Regions from separate parts of the Streptomyces sp. NPDC049585 genome, predicted to be linked through region 2. Evidence: riboswitches for the same ligand, from Rfam matches in the RefSeq annotation. Region 2 holds a riboswitch; each other region holds the start of a gene.
The links. Region 2 has a riboswitch for cobalamin ahead of AB0K17_RS08950 (CoA-acylating methylmalonate-semialdehyde dehydrogenase). Riboswitches for the same ligand answer to the same signal wherever they lie in the genome.

Region 1: linked by a shared signal. The riboswitch ahead of cobN (cobaltochelatase subunit CobN) and the one ahead of AB0K17_RS08950 (CoA-acylating methylmalonate-semialdehyde dehydrogenase) in region 2 are both predicted to bind cobalamin.
Region 3: linked by a shared signal. The riboswitch ahead of AB0K17_RS00930 (ribonucleoside-diphosphate reductase subunit alpha) and the one ahead of AB0K17_RS08950 (CoA-acylating methylmalonate-semialdehyde dehydrogenase) in region 2 are both predicted to bind cobalamin.

The regions. Positions count from the first base shown of each region.
Region 1 covers NZ_JBFAPE010000040.1:5,136-12,955, reverse strand. The annotation lists gene AB0K17_RS27390 (precorrin-2 C(20)-methyltransferase) at 1-1,010, opposite strand, end outside; gene AB0K17_RS27385 (precorrin-8X methylmutase) at 1,007-1,657, opposite strand; gene AB0K17_RS27380 (cobalamin biosynthesis protein CobG) at 1,654-2,937, opposite strand; cobalamin riboswitch at 3,052-3,188, shown strand; gene cobN (cobaltochelatase subunit CobN) at 3,214-6,816, shown strand; partial or broken gene AB0K17_RS27370 (restriction endonuclease) at 6,921-7,043, shown strand; gene AB0K17_RS27365 (VWA domain-containing protein) at 7,077-7,820, shown strand, end outside.
Region 2 covers NZ_JBFAPE010000005.1:307,682-315,431, forward strand. The annotation lists gene AB0K17_RS08940 (hypothetical protein) at 1-60, shown strand, start outside; gene AB0K17_RS08945 (hypothetical protein) at 78-758, opposite strand; cobalamin riboswitch at 1,217-1,398, shown strand; gene AB0K17_RS08950 (CoA-acylating methylmalonate-semialdehyde dehydrogenase) at 1,618-3,117, shown strand; gene AB0K17_RS08955 (acyl-CoA dehydrogenase family protein) at 3,123-4,301, shown strand; gene AB0K17_RS08960 (enoyl-CoA hydratase/isomerase family protein) at 4,298-5,377, shown strand; gene mmsB (3-hydroxyisobutyrate dehydrogenase) at 5,374-6,315, shown strand; gene AB0K17_RS08970 (enoyl-CoA hydratase) at 6,312-7,103, shown strand; gene AB0K17_RS08975 (CbtA family protein) at 7,180-7,750, opposite strand, start outside.
Region 3 covers NZ_JBFAPE010000001.1:193,972-201,791, reverse strand. The annotation lists gene AB0K17_RS00935 (ribonucleotide-diphosphate reductase subunit beta) at 1-902, opposite strand, end outside; gene AB0K17_RS00930 (ribonucleoside-diphosphate reductase subunit alpha) at 902-3,307, opposite strand; cobalamin riboswitch at 3,472-3,610, opposite strand; gene mctP (monocarboxylate uptake permease MctP) at 3,781-5,412, opposite strand; gene AB0K17_RS00920 (DUF3311 domain-containing protein) at 5,409-5,711, opposite strand; gene AB0K17_RS00915 (carbonic anhydrase) at 6,038-6,658, shown strand; gene AB0K17_RS00910 (SulP family inorganic anion transporter) at 6,694-7,820, shown strand, end outside.

The DNA.
Region 1 (7,820 bases), on a different contig from region 2:
GCGAAGACGCCGGGGTCGCCGGAGGAGACCACGGCCACCCGCCGGCCCTGGCGGGCGAGGTCGAGGGCGAACTCGGCGCGCTCGGACTCGACCTTGTTGTCGGAGGCGTGGCGCTGCTGTCCCGGGCGCACCGGCACCCGGTCCACGTACGTGCTGTAGCCGACGATGTCCTGCGCGGCCGCCAGTGCGCCGCGGGCCTCCGGGGTGAGCCACTGCGGGCCCGCCGGGCCGAGGCCGACGACGACCACCTCGCCGCCGTCCGCGACGGGGGGCGCATCCACGCGGCTCGGCAGCACCGCCACCGAGAAGTACGGCACCGACTGCGGGTCGACGTCGGCCAGGCGGCCGGTGCGTTCGCCGGGCATCGTCGCCCGCTCCACGTACCGGGCCTCCGCCAGCCGGCCCGAGCGCTCCAGTGCGCCGCGCACGGCGGGGAAGGTGCGGCCGAGCTTCATCACCACCGCCGAGTCGGTGGCGGCCAGGCGTGCCGTCAGTTCCTCCTCGGGCAGTGTGCCCGGCAGGATCGTCAGCACCTCCTCGCCCTCCACCAGCGGTTCGCCCAGGCGGGCCGCCGCCGCGCTGACGGAGGTGACGCCCGGCACCACCTCGGTGGGGTAGCGGTCGGCGAGGCGCTTGTGCATGTGCATGTACGAGCTGTAGAAGAGCGGGTCGCCCTCGGCGAGGACGGCCACGGTGCGGCCCGCGTCGAGGTGGGCGGCCAGCCGGGCCGCGGCCTCCTCGTAGAACTCCTCCATCGCGCCCCGGTAGCCGCCGGGGTGGTCGGTGGTCTCGGTGGTCACCGGGTAGACCAGCGGTTCCTCGATGTGGCCGGGGCGCAGGTGGCGTTCGGCGATGGAGCGGGCGATGCTGCGGCCGTGCCGGGCGCTGTGGTACGCCACCACGTCCGCCTCGGTGATGCACTCGACGGCCCGCAGGGTCATCAGCGAGGGGTCGCCCGGGCCGAGCCCCACCCCGTAGAGCCGGCCGGTCGTGCTGGGCTTCTCGCTCACTCTTCCTCGCTCGCTATCGCGTTGATCGCGGCCGCGGCCATGGCACTGCCGCCGCGCCGCCCCCGCACCACCAGGTACTCCAGCCCCAGGTCGTTGGCGGCCAGGGCGTCCTTGGACTCGGCCGCGCCGATGAAGCCGACCGGGATGCCCAGCACCGCCGCCGGGCGCGGCGCGCCCTCGGCCACCATCTCCAGCAGCCGGAACAGGGCGGTCGGCGCGTTGCCGACGGCCACCACCGCGCCGCCCAGCTTCTCGCGCCACAGCTCCAGCGCGGCGGCACTGCGCGTGGTGCCCATGCGGGCGGCGAGCTCGGGCACGGCCGGGTCGGTCAGGGTGCACAGCACCTCGTTGTCCGCCGGGAGCCGTTTGCGGGTGACGCCGGAGGCGACCATGTTGGCGTCGCACAGGATCGGTGCACCGGCGCACAGCGCCTCGCGTGCCTTCGCCACCACCTGCGGGGAGTAGGAGAGGTCGCGGACGAGATCGGTCATCCCGCAGGCGTGGATCATGCGGACCGCGACCCGGGAGACGTCCGTCGGCAGCCCGCCGAGGTCCGCCTCGGCACGGATGGTGGCGAAGGACTGGCGGTAGATGGACGCGCCGTCCTTGTCGTAGTCGAACACTGTGCCCTCGTTGCCCTCGTTCATGTCGTGGTACGGGCCGCCGCCACCGCGCCGGCCAGTTCTGCCGCCGTCACCGTCACCGACGGTGCCTCCCGCAGGCCGTCGCGCACGGTGACCCGGTAGGACCCCTCGCCCGTCGCCAGCACGTCGACCCAGCGGCCACCGGGGTGCCCGCAGCGCCGTTCGCACCCGGACCAGTACACCGGCAACGCCCCCGAGCCACCAGGGCGTACGGACGCGAGCGCGGCGGCCGCGTCGGCGCGCACGTCGGCGAGTGCCTTCGCACAGCCCGGGCGGCCCGCGCAGGCCCCCGCGCGATGCCAGGCGGACGCCGCGGACGTGACCAACCCGGCCTCCTGCGCCAGGGCGGCGGCTCGGTGCGCCCGCGGCTGCGGATCCGTACCGGGCGCGAGCCCCGGGACGATGACGCCGCGCCAGGGTGTCACACGCAGCCCGCCGTCGCCGTACCGGTCGGCGGTGCCGGCGAGCAGCCGCCCCTGGGCGGCGGTCAGCCGGCCCAGCGGGGCGGCCACCGACAGGGCCGGCCGGCCGCCGGGGCCGGTGACCACGCCCGGCCCGGGCGGGGCGCCGGGGGCGACGGCGACGGCGGCGGGGCAGGAGGGGATACCGGCGGCGTCCAGACGCCGGGCCAAGTCCTCGGGTGCGGGCCGGTGTTCGGACGGCAGCTCGCGCAGCCGCCAGGCGCGCGTACCGCTCGCGCGCTGCGCGGCGAGGAACCCGGCGGCCGCCAGGGCCGCCGCCCGCGGGGCGTCCCGGTCGGCGACGCGCAGGCCGGGACCGGTGGGGCCGTGGCACAGCAGGGCACCGTCGGCGCTTGCGATCAACGTCACATCGGGGGAGAGGGCGACGATGTCGCCGCGCCCGTCGTCCAGACCGAAGAGGAAACGACCGGAGAGGTCGGAGAGGTCCGGTTCGCCCGAGCACAGGAGACGGTCCAGCTCCCGGACCCACTGCGGTACGCGGCCGTCGCCGAGAGGGGAGGCCGCGATGTTGCGGATGCGGTCGTGACGGTCGGACGGCAGCAGGCCCGCGGCGCGCAGCCGGGCGGCCAGCTCGGCGCCGCAGGCGTCCGCGAGGCCGCGCAACTGGACGTTGCCACGGGAGGTGAGGTCGAGGTGGCCGTCCCCCAGCGCCTCGGCGGCATCCGCCAGCGCGGCGGCCTGGTGCGCCGTCAGCAGCCCGCCCGGCAGCCGCACCCGGGCGAGCGCCCCGTCGTCCGCGGCGTGCAGACGCAGCGCGCCGGGACAGGCGTCGGCGCGGTCACGAGCGGGCAGGGCGGGCATGCGGGGAGCATACCGACGGGTCGTGGCCTGCGGGGCTCCGCCCCCGGGGCCGAATGCCGCGCTGCGCGCGGTGTCCTCGAAGCCGGACGGGCCGAAGTCACCCCGCCTCGCTACTATGACTGCGCCAGCGACGGCGACAGGGGAGGAAGCCGGTGCGATTCCGGCACGGTCCCGCCACTGTGACCACGGTCGAGTACGCCGAGTACTGCCGTGGGAAGTCAGGAACTCCTGCCGTCCTCCCACCGCCCGGGGCGCGGACCCCGAGGAAGGCCTGCCGTGATCCTGCTCCTGTCGACGTCCGACACCGACCTGCTCAGTGCCCGTGCCGCCGGCGGCCCGGTCCCCTACCGGCTCGCCAATCCCGCCCGGCTGCCGCTGGACGAGCTGCCCGGCCTCCTGGAGGGCGCCGATCTCGTCGTCGTCCGGCTCCTCGGCGGCATCCGCGCCTGGCAGGAGGGGCTCGACGTGCTGCTGGCCGGGCCGCGGCCGGTCGTCGTGCTCACCGGCGAACAGGCCCCCGACGCCCAGCTGATGGAGACCTCCACCGTCCCCGTCGGCATCGCGGCCGAGGCCCACGCCTACCTCGCCCACGGCGGTCCCGCCAACCTGGAGCAGCTCGCCCGCTTCCTGTCCGACACCGTGCTGCTGACCGGGCACGGCTTCGAGCCGCCGGCCGCCGCGCCCGCGTGGGGCGAGCTGGAGCGCACGCCCAAGCCGGGGGCGGCCGGCCCGCTGGTGGCCGTGCTCTACTACCGCGCCCACCACATGAGCGGCAACACCGCCTTCGTCGAGGCCCTGTGCGGCGCGATCGAGGACGCCGGCGGCCGCGCCAAGCCGCTGTACGTCGCCTCCCTGCGCGCCCCCGAGCCGGAGCTCGTGGACGCGCTGCGCGACGCCGACGCCATCGTCACCACCGTGCTCGCCGCCGGCGGCACGCGACCCGCGGACGCCTCGGCCGGCGGCGACGACGAGTCGTGGGACGCGGGGGCGCTGGCCGCCCTCGACGTCCCCATCCTGCAGGCGCTGTGCCTGACCGGCCCGCGCAGCGCGTGGGAGGAGAACGACGAGGGCCTCTCCCCGCTGGACGCCGCGACCCAGGTGGCCGTACCGGAGTTCGACGGGCGCATCATCACCGTCCCGTTCTCCTTCAAGGAGGTCGACGAGGACGGCCTGCCCGCCTACGTGCCCGACCTCGAACGCGCCGCCCGCGTCGCAGGGATCGCCGTGCGCCACGCCCGGCTGCGGCACATCCCGGCGGCCGCGAAGCGGCTGGCGCTCGTCCTGTCCGCCTACCCCACCAAGCACTCCCGCATCGGCAACGCCGTGGGCCTGGACACCCCCGCCAGCGCCGTCGCCCTGCTGCGCCGGCTGCGCGAGGAGGGCTACGACTTCGGCGACGAGGCGGTTCCGGGGCTGGAGTCGGGCGACGGCGACGAGCTCATCCGCGCCCTGATCGAGGCCGGCGGCCACGACCAGGAGTGGCTGACCGAGGAGCAGCTCGCCCGCAACCCCGTGCGCATCCCGGCCGCCGACTACCGGCGCTGGTTCGCCGCCCTGCCCGCCGAGCTGCGCGAGGCCGTCGAGGAGCACTGGGGCCCCGCCCCGGGCGAGATGTTCGTCGACCGCAGCCGCAACCCCGAGGGCGACATCGTGCTGGCCGCGCTGCGCCGCGGCAACCTGCTGATCCTCATCCAGCCCCCGCGCGGCTTCGGCGAGAACCCCATCGCCATCTACCACGACCCCGACCTGCCGCCCTCCCACCACTACCTCGCCGCCTACCGGTGGATCGCCGCCTCCCAGGAGGACGGCGGCTTCGGCGCCGACGCCATGATCCACCTGGGCAAGCACGGCAACCTCGAATGGCTGCCCGGCAAGAACGCCGGCCTGTCCGCCGCCTGCGGCCCCGACGCCGCCCTCGGCGACCTGCCGCTGGTCTACCCCTTCCTCGTCAACGACCCCGGCGAGGGCACCCAGGCCAAGCGCCGCGCCCACGCCACCCTCGTCGACCACCTCGTCCCGCCCATGGCGCGCGCCGAGTCCTACGGCGACATCGCGCGCCTGGAGCAGCTGCTCGACGAGTACGCCCAGATCTCCGCCATGGACCCGGCCAAGCTCCCGGCGATCCGCGCCCAGATCTGGACGCTGATCCAGGCCGCCCGCCTCGACCACGACCTCGGCATGGACGAGCGCCCGGACGACGACGGCTTCGACGACTTCCTGCTGCACGTCGACGGCTGGCTGTGCGAGGTCAAGGACGCCCAGATCCGCGACGGCCTGCACGTGCTGGGCGCCGCGCCCACCGGCGAGGCCCGCGTCAACCTCGTCCTGTCCATCCTGCGCGCCCGCCAGATCTGGGGCGGCACCGCGGCCCTGCCGGGCCTGCGCGAGGCGCTCGGCCTGGACGAGTCCGCCGCGACGCGCACGACGGCGGACGACGCGGAGGCCGAGGCCCGCGCCCTGGTGGAGGCCATGGAGGCGGCAGGCTGGGACCCGGCGGCCGTGCCCACCGAGCGCGGCGAACAGGTCGCCGCCGTCCTCGACTTCGCCGCGCGTGAGGTCGCCCCCCGCCTGGCGGGCACCACCGACGAGCTCGACCACGCCGTCCACGCCCTGGCCGGCGGCTTCGTCCCGGCCGGCCCCTCCGGCTCGCCCCTGCGCGGCCTGGTCAACGTGCTGCCCACCGGCCGCAACTTCTACTCCGTCGACCCCAAGGCCGTCCCCTCCCGCCTGGCCTGGGAGACCGGCCAGGCCCTGGCCGACTCCCTGCTGGAGCGCTACCGCACCGACAACGGCACCTGGCCGCAGTCGGTCGGCCTGTCCCTGTGGGGCACGAGCGCGATGCGCACCGCCGGCGACGACGTCGCCGAGGCCCTGGCCCTGCTGGGCGTACGCCCGGTGTGGGACGAGGCGTCCCGGCGCGTCAGCGGGCTCGAAGCCGTACCGCTGGAGGAACTGGGCCGCCCCCGCATCGACGTCACCCTGCGCATCAGCGGCTTCTTCCGCGACGCCTTCCCGCACGTCATCGGCCTGCTCGACGACGCCGTACGCCTCGTCGCCTCCCTCGACGAGCCCGCCGAGCACAACCACGTGCGCGCCCACGCCCAGGCCGACCTCGCCGCCCACGGCGACGAACGCCGCGCCACCACCCGCATCTTCGGCTCCCGTCCCGGTACGTACGGCGCCGGCCTGCTCCAGCTCATCGACAGCCGCGACTGGCGCACCGACGCCGACCTCGCCGAGGTCTACACCGTCTGGGGCGGCTACGCCTACGGCCGCGGCCTGGAGGGCCGCCCGGCCCGCGAGGAGATGGAGAGCGCCTACAAGCGCATCGCCGTCGCCGCGAAGAACACCGACACGCGCGAGCACGACATCGCGGACTCCGACGACTACTTCCAGTACCACGGCGGCATGGTCGCCACCGTCAAGGCCCTGCGCGGCACCGCGCCCGCCGCCTACATCGGCGACTCCACCCGCCCGGAGACCGTCCGCACCCGCACCCTGGTCGAGGAGACCTCCCGCGTCTTCCGCGCCCGCGTGGTCAACCCCCGCTGGATCGCGGCCATGCGCCGCCACGGCTACAAGGGCGCCTTCGAACTCGCCGCCACCGTCGACTACCTCTTCGGATACGACGCCACCACCGGTGTCGTCCCCGACTGGATGTACGACAAGCTCGCCCAGACCTACGTCCTCGACCCCGAGAACCGCTCCTTCCTGGAGGACGCCAACCCCTGGGCCCTGCACGGCATCGCCGAACGCCTCCTGGAGGCCGAGAGCCGCGGCATGTGGGCCAAGCCCGACGCCGGGACGCTCGAAGCCCTGCGGCAGGTCTTCCTGGAGACCGAGGGCAACCTGGAGGGCGGCGCGGACGGCGCCGAATGAGGTGATCGACGCGTAGCCGACGGTGCCCCGGCCTGGAGTGCTCTCCCATGACTGGGGGATTACCCGGGCCGGGGCACGGTCTCGGCCTGACGCCGGGACGGATATGGGGCGACCGCCACGGAGTGCACTGGGTGGACCGGGAGCGGCTGCGGGCCTGGGCGGAAGAGGGCCGGAGCCTGCACCAGGTGCTCGGGCTGGGGCCGCCGGCCCGGCACCGCACGTTTTGAGGGTCGGGCTCCGCTTTCCATAGGATCACCTGAATGATCTACAGGAAACGGGCGGCAGCGGGGATTTGTGCCCTGCTGGCCGCCTTTGCCGGGGGTGCGGTGCCCGCGAGCGCCGCCGACGGGCCCTCCAAGGACTCGCCGAAGGTCGAGCTCGTGCTCGACGTCAGTGGCTCGATGAAGGCACAGGACGTGGACGGGCAGTCGCGCATGGCGGCGGCCAAGGAAGCGTTCAACGAGGTCATCGATTCCGTGCCGCAGGGTGTGCGGCTGGGGATCCGGACGCTCGGGGCGACGTACGCCGGGGAGGACAAGGCCATCGGCTGCCGGGACAGCGAGCAGCTGCACCCGGTGGGGGCCGTCAACCGGACCGAGGCCAAGAACTCCGTGGCGCGGCTGCAGCCGACGGGCTGGACGCCCATCGGGTACGCGCTGCGCGGCGCCGATCAGGACCTGGACGTCGGGGGCGGCACCCGGCGCATCGTCCTCATCACCGACGGCGAGGACTCCTGCGGCCAGCCCGACCCGTGCGACGTGGCCCGTGAACTGGCCGCCAAGGGCACCCACCTGACCGTCGACACGCTCGGCCTCGCCGCCGACGACAAGACGCGCGAGCAGCTCAGCTGCATCGCCGAGGCCACCGGCGGCACGTACACCACCGTGCACCACCGCAAGGAGCTCTCCGGCCGCATCAAGCAGCTCGTCAAGCGGGCCGACACCCCCGTCCAGACGCCGCGGGCCACCCAGGGCGGCGCCTCCTGCGCCACCGCGCCCGAGATC
Region 2 (7,750 bases):
AAGGCACCGTCCACCGTCACATGGACACGGCGCAGCGAGACGCTCGCCACCTGGAAGTAGCCGCCCGCTACCGGGTATCACACGAGCAGGTCGGGTTCGTCGCCGTCCGAGGGCCAGTGCGCGAATTCGGCGACCTTGTTGACGTCGACGGTCTGCGCGGTGGGCGGGGTGGCGCTCGGGACCGGTCGGTCCCAGTCGGTGAAGGTCATCTCGTAGGAGTCGCGCCCTTCATGAACGATACGGACGGGGTAGGGCTTGCCCTCTGCGGCCACGTAGACCGCGTTGCGCGCCCGCCGGTCGGTGATGGGCACGACCTCCATGTCTTTGATCCTGATCGGCTCCCCTTTGACGGTCAGTACATCGAAGGGCGCGTACCCTCGACCGACGTCCTGCAGCCGGTGGAAGTCACAGCTGGCCGCGATGGGCTTGAGCCAGGGGCTGGTGGTCGTGCCGTGGAGGTACAGATCTGTGAACTTCTCCATGCCGTCGGCCCCGACATGCGTGCGTAACCAGCTCTGGTCCGGGCGCACCCAGATGTCGTTGCCCTGCTTGATGACGTCGGCTGCGCCGCTGCCCGAGCTGACCTTGCCGGCACAGTTGCCCTTGACGTCCACGGCCAGGTCCACGGTCATGCCCTCCTGCTCCGCCGCCGAGGCGGTGGTCATGGTGATGTGCATGGAGGATGCCGCGGCCAGCTCGTGCAAGGCCTTGTCGGCTATCTCCTTGGCGGTCAGGGTGCCGAGCCGCCGCTCCGGCATGCCGGTCGCCGTGGCACGGGGCCTCCTTCTTGCCGCCGTCGCCACAAGCCGAGAGCCCCATGGCGGCCACGGCCACACAGGCGACCGTCAGAGCAGCGCCGTACTTCCTCGACATCCAGACCTCATCCTTGATGCTTCGCAACGGGTGAACGCGGAGGAAACCGCCCGCGCAGGGGACGCTCCCGATGTGATCACACAACGGGGGAAAACAGTATGGGATTTGTCTGTACCGGCTGCCGGATTCCCGAAGGCGAGGGCCCATGGATCTCCGTTCCACGACTGCTCGTTCCGATAGTGCGACACACGAGGTGTGGCGGGTTCCCGCTGCCGATGCCCGGGCGGGGTACCGGGCCCTGTGGTGGAGCGTCGGGCCGGCCGGGGAGCTCGCGGTCCTGCTGGTCCATCTCCCGAGGGGCGGCTGCCCGACCACCCGTGGGCTGGACTTAGTAGGACGTCCAACTATATGTTCGGGGCAAGGCCCGCGGTGCAGGGAAGCCGGTGCGAATCCGGGACGGTCCCGCCACTGTGACCGGGGAGTGTGCCGTCGAGTAGCACGCCACTGACGCGAGGCGCGTCGGGAAGGCGGGCGGCATGCGGTGATCCGGGAGTCAGGATACCGGCCGCGGGATGTTCCGTGTTGTCCACGAGGATGGAGCAGACACGCATGGCACCGGTCCGTACCCACGACCCGGGATCCCCGGCGGAGCACGCGGGCACGCCCGCACGTTCGTAACGCTCCCCTCGATCCCCTGGCCTTCGCGTCCCACGGCCCGCCGCAGCGGCGCGTGCACCTCGCCCGGTGCCGTCCGCCGGCCCGCCGTGCCGTCCTCGGATCCCCATCGACGGGAGCAGGCTGTTCATGGTCCGCGAACTGACCCATTTCATCGGCGGCAAGCACGTCCACGGAACGTCGGGGCTCTTCACCGACGTGTACGACCCCAACACCGGTGCCGTCCAGGCCAAGGTGCCCCTGGCCGGGCGGGAGGAGACCGCGTTGGCGATCGCCGACGCGGCGGCTGCGCAGCCGCAGTGGGCGCAGTGGAACCCCCAGCGTCGCGCCCGCGTCCTGCTGCGGTTCCTCCAGCTGGTGGACGGTGAACGCGACGTGCTCGCGCGGCTGCTCTCCGCCGAGCACGGCAAGACGGTCGCCGACGCGCACGGCGACCTGCAGCGCGGCCTGGAGGTCGTGGAGTTCGCCGCCGGCATCCCGCACCTGCTCAAGGGCGAGTTCACCGACAATGCCGGCACCGGCATCGACGTCCACTCGCTGCGCGCCCCGCTCGGCGTCATGGCGGGCATCAGCCCGTTCAACTTCCCCGCGATGATCCCGCTGTGGCAGGCCGCGCCCGCCATCGCCTGCGGCAACGCCTTCGTCCTCAAGCCGTCCGAGCGCGACCCGTCCGTGCCACTGCGGCTCGCGGAGCTGTTCGTCGAGGCGGGGCTGCCGCCGGGCGTGTTCAACGTGGTCAACGGCGGCAAGGAGGCGGTCGGCACGCTGCTGGAGGACGCCCGCGTACAGGCCGTCGGCTTCGTCGGCTCCACCTCCGTCGCCGCGCACGTCTACGCCACCGCAGCGGCGCACGGCAAGCGTGCCCAGTGCTTCGGCGGCGCCAAGAACCATCTGATCGTGATGCCGGACGCCGACCTCGACCAGGCCGTCGACGCGCTGATCGGCGCCGGCTACGGTTCCGCGGGCGAACGCTGCATGGCGATCTCCGTGGCCGTCCCCGTCGGCGAGGAGACCGCCGACGCGCTGGTCGCCCGGCTCAAGGAACGCATCGGTTCGCTGCGCATCGGCCGCAGCGACGACCCGGACGCCGACTTCGGCCCCCTGGTCGGCCGCGACGCCCTCGACCGTGTGCGCCGGTACGTCGACATCGGCGCCACGGAGGGCGCCGAACTCGTCGTGGACGGGCGCGGCTTCGTCCTGCCCGGGCACGAGAACGGCTTCTTCGCCGGACCCTCGCTCTTCGACCGCGTCACCCCCGCCATGCGGATCTACCGTGAGGAGATCTTCGGCCCGGTGCTGTGCGTGGTCCGCGCCGCCGACTACGAGGAGGCGCTGCGGCTGCCCAGCGAGCACCCGTACGGCAACGGCGTGGCGATCTTCACCCGGGACGGGGACACCGCCCGCGACTTCACCCGCCGGGTCACCGCCGGCATGGTCGGCGTCAACGTGCCGATCCCGGTGCCCGTGGCATACCACACCTTCGGCGGCTGGAAGCGGTCCGGCTTCGGCGACCTGAACCAGCACGGACCGGACGCCGTCCGCTTCTGCACCCGCACCAAGACCGTCACCTCGCGCTGGCCCTCCGGGGTCAAGGAGGGCGCGAGCTTCACCCTGCCGACGATGGGCTGACGCCGATGACGACCGCCACCCGGACGAACACCGCCCTGTCCGGCACTTTCCTGACGGACGACCAGCTCGCCATCGCCGAGACGACGCTCGACTTCGCCGAGGAACACCTCGCCCCGCACGCCGTCGCCTGGGACCGGGACAAGCACTTCCCCGTCGACGTCCTGCGCAAGGGCGCGGACCTCGGCCTCGGCGGCGCCTACGTGCGCGAGGAGTCCGGCGGCTCGGGCCTGACGCGCTCCGACGGCGTCCTGGTCTTCGAGACACTGGCCACCGGCTGCCCCTCACTGGCCGGCTACCTCTCCATCCACAACATGGTCGCCTGGATGATCGACCGCTACGGCGACGACGCCCAGCGCAGGCGCTGGCTGCCGGCGCTGTGCGCCATGGAGGCGCTGGGCAGCTACTGCCTGACCGAGCCGGGCGCCGGCTCCGACGCCGCCGCGCTGCGCACCCGCGCCGAGCGCGACGGCGACCACTACGTCCTGACCGGTGTCAAGCAGTTCGTCTCCGGCGCGGGCGCCTCCAAGGTCTACGTCGTCATGGCCCGCACCGGCGAGGACGGCCCGCGCGGCATCTCGGCCTTCGTCGTCGAACGCGGCGACGCGGGGGTCTCGTTCGGCCCGAACGAGAAGAAGATGGGCTGGAACGCCCAGCCCACCCGCCAGGTGGTCCTCGACGGCGTCCGCGTGAGCGCCGACCGCCGCCTCGGCGCGGAGGGCGACGGCTTCCGCATCGCGATGAACGGGCTCAACGGCGGCCGGCTCGGCATCGCCGCCTGCTCCCTCGGCGGCGCCCGCAGCGCCCTGCACCGGGCGCTGGCCCACCTCGCCGACCGCGAAGCCTTCGGCGCGCCGCTGCTGGACGCGCAGGCGCTGCAGTTCCAGCTGGCCGACATGGCCACCGAACTGGCGGCGGCCCGCGCCCTGGTCCGGCAGGCGGCGGAAGCCCTGGACCGCGGCCTGCCGCAGGCCGCGCAGCTGTGCGCGATGGCCAAGCGCTTCGCCACCGACACCGGCTACGAGGTCGCCGACCGCGCCCTGCAACTGCACGGCGGTTACGGCTACCTCAGCGAGTACGGCATCGAGAAGATCGTCCGCGATCTTCGGGTGCACCGCATCCTGGAAGGAACGAACGAGATCATGCGTCTGATCGTGGCCCGGGACCTGACGGGCGGCCGGCGATGACGGCCCCCGGCGACACCGACGTCCTGCTGCGCACCGAGGGCCTCGCGGCGTACCTGACCCTCAACCGGCCCCGCGCCCTCAACGCCCTCACCCACGCCATGGTGACCCGCATCGACCAGGCCCTCGCGGAATGGGAGAAGGACCCCGCCGTCGAGACGGTGGTCCTCACGGGGGCGGGCGAGCGCGGGCTGTGCGCGGGCGGTGACATCCGTGCCATCCACGAGGACGCCCGCACCGGCGGCGGCCGCGCCTCGGCAGAGTTCTGGCGGGACGAGTACCGGCTCAACGCCCTGATCGCCCGCTACCCCAAGCCGTACGTGGCCGTCATGGACGGCATCGTCATGGGTGGCGGCGTCGGCGTCTCCGCCCACGGCAGCGTACGGATCGTCACCGAACGCTCCCGCGTCGCCATGCCCGAGACCGGCATCGGCTTCGCGCCCGACGTCGGCGGCACCCACCTCCTCGGGCTCGCCCCCGGCGGCCTCGGCACCCACCTCGCCCTGACCGGTACGGCGGTGGGGGCGGCCGACGCCCTGCTGTGCGGGCTCGCCGACCACTACGTACCGTCCGACCGGCTGCCGCACCTGGTGGCCGACCTCGCGCTCGCCCCCGTGCACGAGGTGCTCCCCCGGTACGTGTGCCAGGCGCCGCCCGGTGTGCTGCAGGCGCAGCGGGAGTGGATCGACCGGTGCTACGCGGCCGACACCGTCGAGGAAATTGTGGAGCGGTTGCGTGCCGAGGCCGCCCCCGCGGCCGGCGAGGCCGCCGCGACCCTCCTCGGCCGGTCCCCCACCGCCCTGAAGGTCGCCCTCGCCGCTCTGCGGCGCGCCCGGGCGCTGGGTCCGCTGGAGCGGGTCCTGGAGCAGGAGTACCGCATCTCCTGCGCGGCGCTGTCCTCGCACGACCTGGTCGAGGGCATCCGGGCCCAGGTCGTCGACAAGGACCGCACGCCGCGGTGGTCCCCCGCCACGCTCGCCGAGGTCACCGCCGCGGACGTGGAACGGTACTTCGCCCCGCTCGGCGCCTGCGAGCTGCGCCTGGCCCCCGCCGACGAGGCCCGGGAGGTGCCGTGGTGAGCAGCACCGTCGCCTTCATCGGCCTGGGCCGCATGGGCGGCCCCATGGCCGCCAACCTCGTCCGGGCCGGGCATCGCGTCACGGGGTACGACCTGGTGCCCGAACTGCTCGCTGCGGCAGCGGGGACCGGCGTACGCGCCGCGCCGTCCGCGACGCAGGCCGTTGCCGGCGCGGACGTGGTGATCACCATGCTGCCCGCCGGACGGCACGTCCTCGCCCTCTACCGCGACGAAGGGTTGCTGGCCGCTGCCGGGCCCGGCACGCTGTTCGTCGACTGCTCCACCATCGACGTCGCCGACGCCCGCGCCGCGCACGAGGCGGCGCTCGCCGCCGGGCACCGGGCCCTCGACGCCCCCGTCTCGGGTGGGGTCGTGGGGGCCGAGGCCGCCACGCTGACGTTCATGGTGGGCGGCGAGGCCGCGGACTTCGCCGCCGCCGAGGCGCTGCTGCTGACCATGGGCGGCAAGGCCGTGCACTGCGGCGGCGCCGGCGCGGGACAGGCCGCGAAGATCTGCAACAACATGGTCCTGGGCATCTCGATGATCGCGGTCAGCGAGGCGTTCGTCCTCGGCGAGAGCCTCGGCCTGAGCCACCAGGCCCTGTTCGACGTGGCCTCCACGGCCTCCGGGCAGTGCTGGGCCCTGACCACCAACTGCCCGGTGCCCGGGCCCGTTCCCGGCAGCCCCGCCGACCGCGCGTACGCGCCGGGCTTCGCCGCTCCCCTGATGGCCAAGGACCTCGCCCTCGCGGCGAACGCGGCCCGTACGGGCGGCGTGGACGCCGAACTGGGCCTGCGGGCCGCGCGTCTGTTCGCCGAGTTCGCCGAGGGCGAGGGCGCCGCCCAGGACTTCTCCGGCATCATCCACGCCGTCCGCCGGCGTTCGGACCGGCCGGCCCCGCGGAACGACAACGCCCAGCAGAACGGACACACACCATGACCGGGACCACCGGCCAGGCGTACGAGACGATCCTCGTCGAGCGCACGGGCCGCACGGCCCTGCTGACCCTCAACCGGCCGAAGGCGCTCAATGCCCTCAACCTGCAGGTGATGAGCGAGGTCGTGGCGGCGACCGAGGCCCTCGACCGCGACCCGGGCATCGGCTGCATCGTCGTCACCGGCTCGGAGAAGGCCTTCGCGGCCGGCGCCGACATCAAGGAGATGCGGCCGCAGGGCTACATGGACATGTATCTCAGCGACTGGTTCACCGCCTGGGACCGGCTCGGGCAGCTGCGTACGCCCACCGTCGCCGCCGTGTGCGGCTATGCGCTGGGCGGCGGGTGCGAGCTCGCCATGCTCTGCGACATCCTGCTCGCCTCCGACACCGCCGTCTTCGGCCAGCCCGAGATCAAGCTCGGTGTCGTCCCGGGCATCGGCGGCTCCCAGCGGCTGACCCGTGCCGTCGGCAAGGCCAAGGCGATGGAGCTGTGCCTGACCGGCCGCACCATGGACGCCGCCGAGGCCGAGCGGGCCGGGCTGGTGTCCCGGATCGTGCCGGCCGGGGATCTGCTGGCCGAGGCGCTCGCGGTCGCCGCGACCGTGGCGCAGATGTCCGCCCCGGTGGCCATGATGGCGAAGGAGGCCGTCAACCGCGCCTTCGAGACCACCCTGGCGGAGGGCGTCCGTTTCGAGCGCCGCCTCTTCCACGCCGTGTTCGCGACCGCGGACCAGAAGGAGGGCATGGCGGCGTTCGTCGAGAAGCGGCCGCCGGAGTTCACGCACCGCTGAGGGGCGTGCCTGCCGCCCGCGGTAAGGGGCTCGTCGCCAAGGCGACGAGCCCCTTACCGAACGTCGACCGGCCGGATCAGCCGATCGCGGCGGGAGAGCCCGCCCCCTCGGTGCCACGCCGGCCCGGGGCCGCGGCGGCGCCCAGGACCCGCTCGGCGAGGTAGCCGAAGAACAGGCCGAAGGCGGCCCAGAGGGTGCACTGGATGGCCAGTGCCGCGAGGCGGAACTGCCACAGCACGGTGGCCGGGAAGTCCTTGGGCACCTCGTTGACGGCGGGCAGGAAGGCGTAGGCGAGGCCGATCACGACGAGGAACGCGGCCGAGGCCGCCACCGTGGCGTACCAGGCGCCCAGGCGTGGAGCCAGCCGCCTGCCGAGGATGACCGCGGCCACGCTCAGCAGGACGCTGAGCGCGATCATCAGGAAGTACAGCGTGGTGCGCTTGGCGATGGTGTCCGGGTCGCCGACGGACGGCGGGTTGGCCGGGTACTTCAGGAACGGCACCACGTAGACGGCCAGCAGGGCACCGCCGGCGACCAGCGCCGCCGTCGCACGAGGGCCGAACCGGCCGATGCGGCCCAGCGCCACGCAGAACGCCAGGGCGGCCACGCCGCCGATCGCGACGCCGTAGAGGAGGACGCCGGTGGCG
Region 3 (7,820 bases), on a different contig from region 2:
TCCGAGCCGAACACCGGGGGGAAGCCCAGGCGCTGCAGGCGCTGGTCGGCGACGCACTGCAGGTACTCGCGCATGGAGTCGGTGTTCATGCCGGGCAGGCCGTCACCGCACAGGTCGCGGGCGAACTGCAGCTCGCACTCGACGGCCTCCTTGAGCATGTCGGTGACCTGCTGCTGGAGCTCGTCGTCGAAGAGGTCCGGCTCCTCCTCGCGGACGGTGTCCACGACGGAGAACGCGAAGTCCATGTGCATGGACTCGTCGCGGAAGACCCAGTTGGTGCCGGTCGCCAGGCCGTGCAGCAGGCCGCGGCTGCGGAACCAGTAGACGTAGGCGAAGGCGCCGTAGAAGAACAGGCCCTCGATGCACGCCGCGAAGCAGATGAGGTTGAGCAGGAAGCGACGGCGGTCGGCCTTCGTCTGCAGGCTCTCCAGCTTCTCGACCTCGTTGATCCACTTGAAGCAGAACTGCGCCTTCTCGCGGATGGAGGGGATGTTCTCCACGGCCGCGAAGGCGGCGGCGCGGTCGTCCGGGTCGGGCAGGTAGGTGTCGAGCAGCGTCAGATAGAACTGGACGTGCACGGCCTCCTCGAACAGCTGCCGCGACAGGTACAGGCGCGCCTCGGGCGAGTTGATGTGCTTGTACAGCGTCAGCACGAGGTTGTTCGCCACGATCGAGTCGCCGGTCGCGAAGAAGGCGACCAGGCGGCCGATCATGTGCTGCTCACCCGGGGACAGCTTGGCGAGGTCGGCGACGTCCGAGTGGAGGTCGACCTCCTCGACGGTCCAGGTGTTCTTGATCGCGTCGCGGTAGCGGTCGTAGAAGTCCGGGTACCGCATGGGGCGCAGGGTCAGCTCGAAGCCCGGGTCGAGCAGGTTCTTGGGGCGGTCGGATGCCGTGGTCATTACTGGCAGGCCTCGCAGGACTCGGGGTTTTCGAGGGAGCAGGCGATGGCGTCCGCGTCGGGCGCGGCCTGCTGCACGGGGATGGTCGTGGCGGCACCGGCGCTCGCGCCGGAGGCGGCGCGGGCGATGCGGGTGGCCGGGCGGGAGCGCAGGTAGTACGTCGTCTTGATGCCCTGCTTCCAGGCGTACGCGTACATCGAGCTGAGCTTGCCGATGGTCGGCGAGGCCATGAACAGGTTCAGCGACTGGCTCTGGTCCAGGTACGGCGTACGGGCCGCGGCCATGTCGATCAGGGCGCGCTGCGGGATCTCCCAGGCCGTGCGGTACAGGTCGCGGACTTCCTGCGGGATCCACTTCATGTCCTGGATGGAGCCGTTGGCCTCGGTCATGGCCTCGCGGGTGGCGCGGTCCCACACGCCCAGCTCCTTGAGGTCGTTCACCAGGTAGGTGTTGACCTGCAGGAACTCACCCGAGAGCGTCTCGCGCTTGAACAGGTTCGACACCTGCGGCTCGATGCACTCGTACACGCCCGCGATGGAGGCGATGGTGGCCGTCGGCGCGATGGCCAGCAGCAGCGAGTTGCGCATGCCGACCGCGGCGATGCGGGCGCGCAGCGCCTCCCAGCGGTCCTGCCACGCGGCGACGGCGTTGGGGTAGTGGTCCGGGTGCAGCACGCCGCGGGCGGTGCGGGTGGCCTCCCAGGCCGGGTGCGGGCCGTGCCGCTCGGCGAGGTCGGCGGACGCCTCGTACGCGGCGAGCATGATCCGCTCGGAGATCTTGGTGGACAGCTCCTTCGCCTCGGCCGAGTCGAAGGGCAGGCGCAGGCGGAAGAAGACGTCCTGCAGACCCATCAGGCCCAGGCCCACCGGGCGCCAGCGGCTGTTGGAGCGGCCGGCCTGCTCGGTCGGGTAGAAGTTGATGTCCACGACACGGTCGAGGAAGGTGACGGCCGTGCGGACGGTCGCGTCGAGCTTCTCCCAGTCCATGTCGCCGTCGGCGCCCAGGTGCTGCGCCAGGTTGACCGAACCGAGGTTGCAGACCGCCGTCTCGCCGTCGTTCGTGACCTCGAGGATCTCGGTGCACAGGTTCGAGGAGTGGACGACCGCGCCCTTCTCGGCCGTCTGGTTGGCCGTGCGGTTGGCGGCGTCCTTGAACGTCATCCAGCCGTTGCCGGTCTGCGCCAGGGTGCGCATCATCCGGGCGTACAGCACGCGCGCGGGGATGGTGCGGACGGCCTTGCCCTCGGCCTCGTAGCGGCGGTAGGCGGCGTCGAACTCGTCGCCGTACAGGTCGACCAGGTCGGGCGTGTCGGCCGGGGAGAACAGCGACCAGTCGGCGTCGGCCTCGACGCGGCGCATGAACTCGTCCGGGATCCAGTGCGCGATGTTCAGGTTGTGGGTGCGGCGGGCCTCCTCACCGGTGTTGTCGCGCAGCTCCAGGAACTCCTCGATGTCCGCGTGCCAGGTCTCCAGGTACACGCAGGCGGCGCCCTTGCGGCGGCCGCCCTGGTTCACCGCGGCGACGGAGGCGTCCAGGGTGCGCAGGAACGGCACGATGCCGTTGGAGTGGCCGTTGGTGCCGCGGATGAGCGAGCCGCGGGAGCGGATGCGCGAGTACGACAGGCCGATGCCGCCGGCGTGCTTGGAGAGCCGGGCGACCTGGTGGTAGCGGTCGTAGATCGAGTCCAGCTCGTCCAGCGGGGAGTCCAGCAGGTAGCAGGACGACATCTGCGGGTGGCGGGTGCCGGAGTTGAAGAGCGTGGGGGAGGAGGGGAGGTACGACAGCGTGCTGGTGAGCCGGTACAGCGCCGCCACGTCCTCCAGGGCCCGCTCGCTGTGGTCCTCGGCCAGGCCGCAGGCCACGCGCAGCAGGAAGTGCTGCGGCGTCTCGATCACGTCGCGGTGGATCGGGTGGCGCAGCAGGTAACGGCTGTGCAGGGTGCGCAGGCCGAAGTAGCCGAAGCGGTCGTCGGCGCCGTCGGCCAGGGCCGCGTCCACGAGCGCGTCCAGGCGCGCGGCGTGGGTGGCGACGAACGCGGCCGTGTCGTCGGCGATGAGGCCCTCGCGGTGGCCCACGGCGACCGAGGCGGAGAAGGAGGTGGCGCCCTGGCCGGCCGCCTCCTCGGCGATGGCGTGGGTGAGCAGGCGGGCGGCGAGCTTGGAGTACTCCGGCTCCTCGGCGATCAGGCCGGCGGCCGCCTCGGTGGCGAGGGAGCGCAGCTCCGCCTCGTCCGCCGCGGCGCTGCGGCCGCGCAGCGCGGCGGCGGCGACCTTGCCCGGGTCGGTGGCGGGCAGATCGGCGGTGAGGTCCGTCAGGGCACGCAGCAGCGCGGTCCCGGGGCCGTCGGCCGCTTCCGCGTTCGCTGAGACGGGACCTGCAACCGGATCTGCGGGCGCGATGGTCACGAGTGGCTCTCCTCGCTCGGCTGTGGTGGCCGGGCGGGTGCGCGCGACGGTCGCGTACGGGCACGTCCGACTCGGAGCTCGGGAGCGTGCCGCGCAGCGTCCGCCGGCCCAACCCGCGAGGCCCGGACGTGTTCAACGCCCATAGCCGAGCCCGGGACGGGCTCGGTGGTGGGCGCGCTGCCGGCAGGTCCTCGGACTGGTGGTGCGGTGTTTGTGCGCACTCGTTCACCGTTGCGGGACAGTTCCGGATTTGCACCGGATTCCCCTGCGGCGACAGCGAGGACGAGCATACATCTAGTGCCGGGCCTCGCACGCGCCCCCACATGTTGTGTCGGCGCGTCATGAGGTGGTTGCGGAATGTGGTAGAGGCGGCGTCCTTGCAGGCAAGAGCCGGACGGGCTGCGCCGCAGCCCGTCCGGCTCTTGGTGGTCTCTTGACGGAGTCTTCCGGTGGAGTTTCCCGGCGGGCGGGGCTCAGCCCGCCGCAGGCGCCTCCACCGTGGCCGGCGGCAGCTTCTCCTGGACGCCGGGATCCCCCGCATCGGCCGTGTAGTCCGACGGCCGCGTGAGGTCGACCCCGTCCGGCGCCCCCACCGCCCGCAGGACGACCGTGGCGACCACCGCCACCAGCACGTTGACCACGAACGCCGTCAGGCCGATGTACCCCTTCTCCCCGATGAGCGGAATGAGGTTGGTATTGCCGAAATGGTCCTGGGTGGCGCTGGGCGTCGCATATGCCCGCCACGTCCCGTACGCCATGCCTGCGGCCCACCCCGCCAGCAGGCCCCAGCGGTGGAACCAGCGCGTGAAGAGCCCGCCCACCAGCGCGGGCACGGTCTGCAGGATCCAGATGCCACCGAGCAGCTGGAAGTTGATGGCGACCGTTTTGTCCATGGTCAGCACGAAGGCGAGGGCGCCGACCTTGACCAGCAGGGATGCGATCTTGGACACCTTCGCCTCGTGCTCGGGCGTGGCGTCCGGCTTCAGGAAGTCCTTGTAGATGTTGCGGGTGAACAGGTTCGCCGCCGCGATCGACATGATCGCCGCCGGCACCAGCGCCCCGATGCCGATGGCGGCGAACGCCACGCCCGTGAACCAGTCGGGGAACATGTCCTCGAACAGCTGGGGGATCGCCAGCTGCCCGTTGCTCACCTTCACCCCGGCGGCGATCGCCATGAAGCCGAGCATGGCCAGCAGGCCGAGCATGAGGGAATACAGCGGCAGGATGGTGGTGTTGCGGCGGATGACGTTGCGGTTCTTGCTGGAGAGCACCGCGGTCACCGAGTGCGGGTAGAGGAAGAGGGCCATGGCGGAGCCGAGGGCGAGGGTCGCGTACGCCCACTGCGCATTGGATCCGGTGACGAGCGCACCGCGCGGTTTGCCGGTGGCCGGATTCTCGGTCGCGAACGCCTTGGCCGCCTTGGCGAAGATCTCGTCGAAGCCGCCGAGCCGCATCGGGATGTAGATGATCGCGACCGCGATGACGATGTAGATGAGGGCGTCCTTGACGAACGCGATCAGCGCCGGCGCACGCAGCCCGGAGGAGTAGGTGTAGGCGGCCAGGACACCGAAGGCGATCAGCAGCGGCAGGTCCTTGACGAACCAGTTGGCGTTCTCGCCGCCGCCCACGCCCAGTACGTCCAGTACTGCCTGGATTCCCACCAGTTGCAGTGCGATGTACGGCATGGTGGCCAGGATGCCGGTGACGGCCAGGGCGAGGGACAGGCCGCGGGAACCGAACCGGCCCCGGACGAAGTCCGAGGAGGTGACGTAGCCGTGCCGGTGCGAGACCGACCACAGGCGCGGCAGGAAGGTGAAGACGAGCGGATAACAGAGGATGGTGTACGGCACGGCGAAGAATCCGGCCGCTCCGCCCGCATAGACGGCGGCCGGGACGGCGACGAAGGTATAGGCCGTGTAGAGGTCGCCGCCCAGCAGGAACCAGGTGATCCAGGTACCGAAGGAACGGCCGCCCAGGCCCCACTCGTCGAGGCTGTCGGCGCTCTCCGCCTTTCGCCATCGCGCGGCCCAGAAGCCCATGACCGTCACGGCCAGGAAGAAGAAGACGAAGACGGCCAGTGCCACACCGTTGACCCCTTCCTTCACTTCGATTCACCTCCCTTGAGCAGGCGTTCGCGACGGCGAACGAGGACATAGGCGATCGCGGTCAGCAGTGTCGCGATGAGCACCCACAACATCTGGTACCAGTAGAAAAAGGGAATACCGATGAACGCCGGGGAGACGCGGGCGTAGGAGTCGACCCACAGCATGGCCACGAAGGGGATGGCCAGGCAGATCCCGGCGACGATCAGGGGCGCCGGGGAGGCGACCGCGCGCGTGCGCGGGCCGTCCGCGGCCGTATGGGCAACCGGTCGTCCGGCTTGTTGCTCGGGGGGTTCCGACATCAGTGGCTCCGTCCCTGGGTGCGATCACATGTGTAATGCGCTGGAAATCTAGGGGAGCTCCTGCCCGGCGTCACCCCTCTTCCGCATATCGGGACGACGACCGTCGGCGGAATGACGTCTTCCGTTGCATCCCGGGTTGCCTCGCCGCAATGGACTGGACCAAGTGATCGTCAACTGTCAACTCTTGTCCAGGATTTGACAAGAACTTTTATCTCCCCTCCTGGGGTAATGCACTGGTAAAGTGCTGGTCGCAGCAAGCTCTTGATCCGACCCGACCACACCGCGCCCCGGCGAAGAGCCGCAGTGGCGCAGGAGGCAGGCCCATCATGAAGTCACTGATCGACAAGGCCCGGTCCTTCGCGACCACCCACGTGGCCGACCCCCGGTACGCCGAGGCCTTCCGGGCCCTGGAAGCGGGGCAGTCCCCGGAGGTCCTCTTCATCACGTGCTCCGATTCGCGCGTGGTGCCCGCGCTCATCACCGGCGCACGCCCCGGCGAGCTGTTCGAACTGCGCACCGCCGGCAACGTCGTTCCCCCCTACCCCACCAGCGGCGGGTCCACGGGGGAGGCGGCCACCATCGAGTACGCCGTGAGCGTCCTCGGCGTCCGCGACGTCGTCGTCTGCGGACACTCCCACTGCGGCGCGGTGGGAGCCGTCGTCCGCGGCGAGGACCTCTCCGGCGTCCCGGCCGTGCGCGAGTGGCTCGACCGCTCGGTGCCGCCGCACGCCCCGGTCCGTACGGTCGTCCCGGACGCACCGGACGTCGCCACCGCCGTACAGGCCCATGCCGTCGCGCAGTTGGAGACGCTGAGCGCCTACCCCTGCATCGGCGAGCGGATGGCGGACGGCGACCTGGCGCTGCACGCCTGGTACTACGAAGTGCACACGGGTGCGGTGAGAGTGCACCGGCCCGAGGAGGGCCTCCTGGCGTTCGGACCCCTGTGACCCGGCCCGACACGAAGACCGAGGGATCCTCACCCATGTTCTCCGCTTCCTCCTCCACCTCCTCCACCTCCTCCACCTCCTCTCCTTCCTCCAGCTTCTCCTCCGCCTTCTCCGCTTTCAGGAACCCGGCGGTCCTGCGTCAGGACGTCCTGGCCTCGCTCGTCGTCTTCCTCGTGGCCCTGCCGCTGTGCGTCGGCGTGGCCGTGGCATCGGGCGTGCCCGCCGAACTGGGCCTCATAACCGGCATAGTCGGCGGGCTCCTCGTCGGCCTGATGCCGGGCAGCACCATGCAGGTCAGCGGGCCGGCCGCGGGCCTGACCGTGCTCGTCTTCGAGGCCGTCCGGGAGTTCGGTCTCGGCATGCTCGGCGCGATCGTGCTGCTCACCGGCGTGCTGCAGATAGGGCTGGGCGCCGTGCGGTTCGGCCGCTGGTTCCGGGCCATCTCCGTCTCGGTCGTCCAGGGCATGCTGGCCGGCATCGGGCTCGTCCTGATCTTCGGCCAGCTGTACACCATGGCCGGCGTCAAACAGCCGCGCTCCGGGCTCGAGAAGATCTTCGGCATTCCCGGGCTGGCCGCCGACATCGCCACCAGCAGCACCGCGCTGACCGCCTTCGCCGTGGGCCTGGGCACCATCGCCGTTCTCGTCGGCTGGAAGAAGCTGCCGGCCAAGGCCCAGGTGGTGCCCGCCCCGCTCGCGGCCGTCGCCCTGGCCACCGCCGTCAGCGCGGGCTTCGGCCTCGACGTCGCCAAGGTCAAGGTCCAAGGGCTCCTCGACGCCGTCCAGCCGCCCGGCCTGAACGACCTGACCTCCCTCGGCAGCGCCGGCGTCGTCGGCACGGTCGTCGCCTTCACGCTCATCGCCTCCGCCGAGTCGCTGTTCAGCGCGGCGGCGGTCGACCGCATGCACGACGGCCCGCGCACCCAGTACGACAAGGAGCTGATCGCCCAGGGCCTGGGCAACGCGGTGTGCGGCGCGCTCGGGGCCCTGCCGATGACCGCCGTCATCGTCCGCAGCTCCGCCAACGTCCAGGCCGGCGCGCGGACGAAGCTCTCCCGCGTCCTGCACGGCGCCTGGCTGCTGCTGTTCACCGCGCTGCTGCCCACGGCGATCGGGATCATCCCGCTCGCGGCCCTGGCCGGCGTCCTGGTGCACGCGGGGTG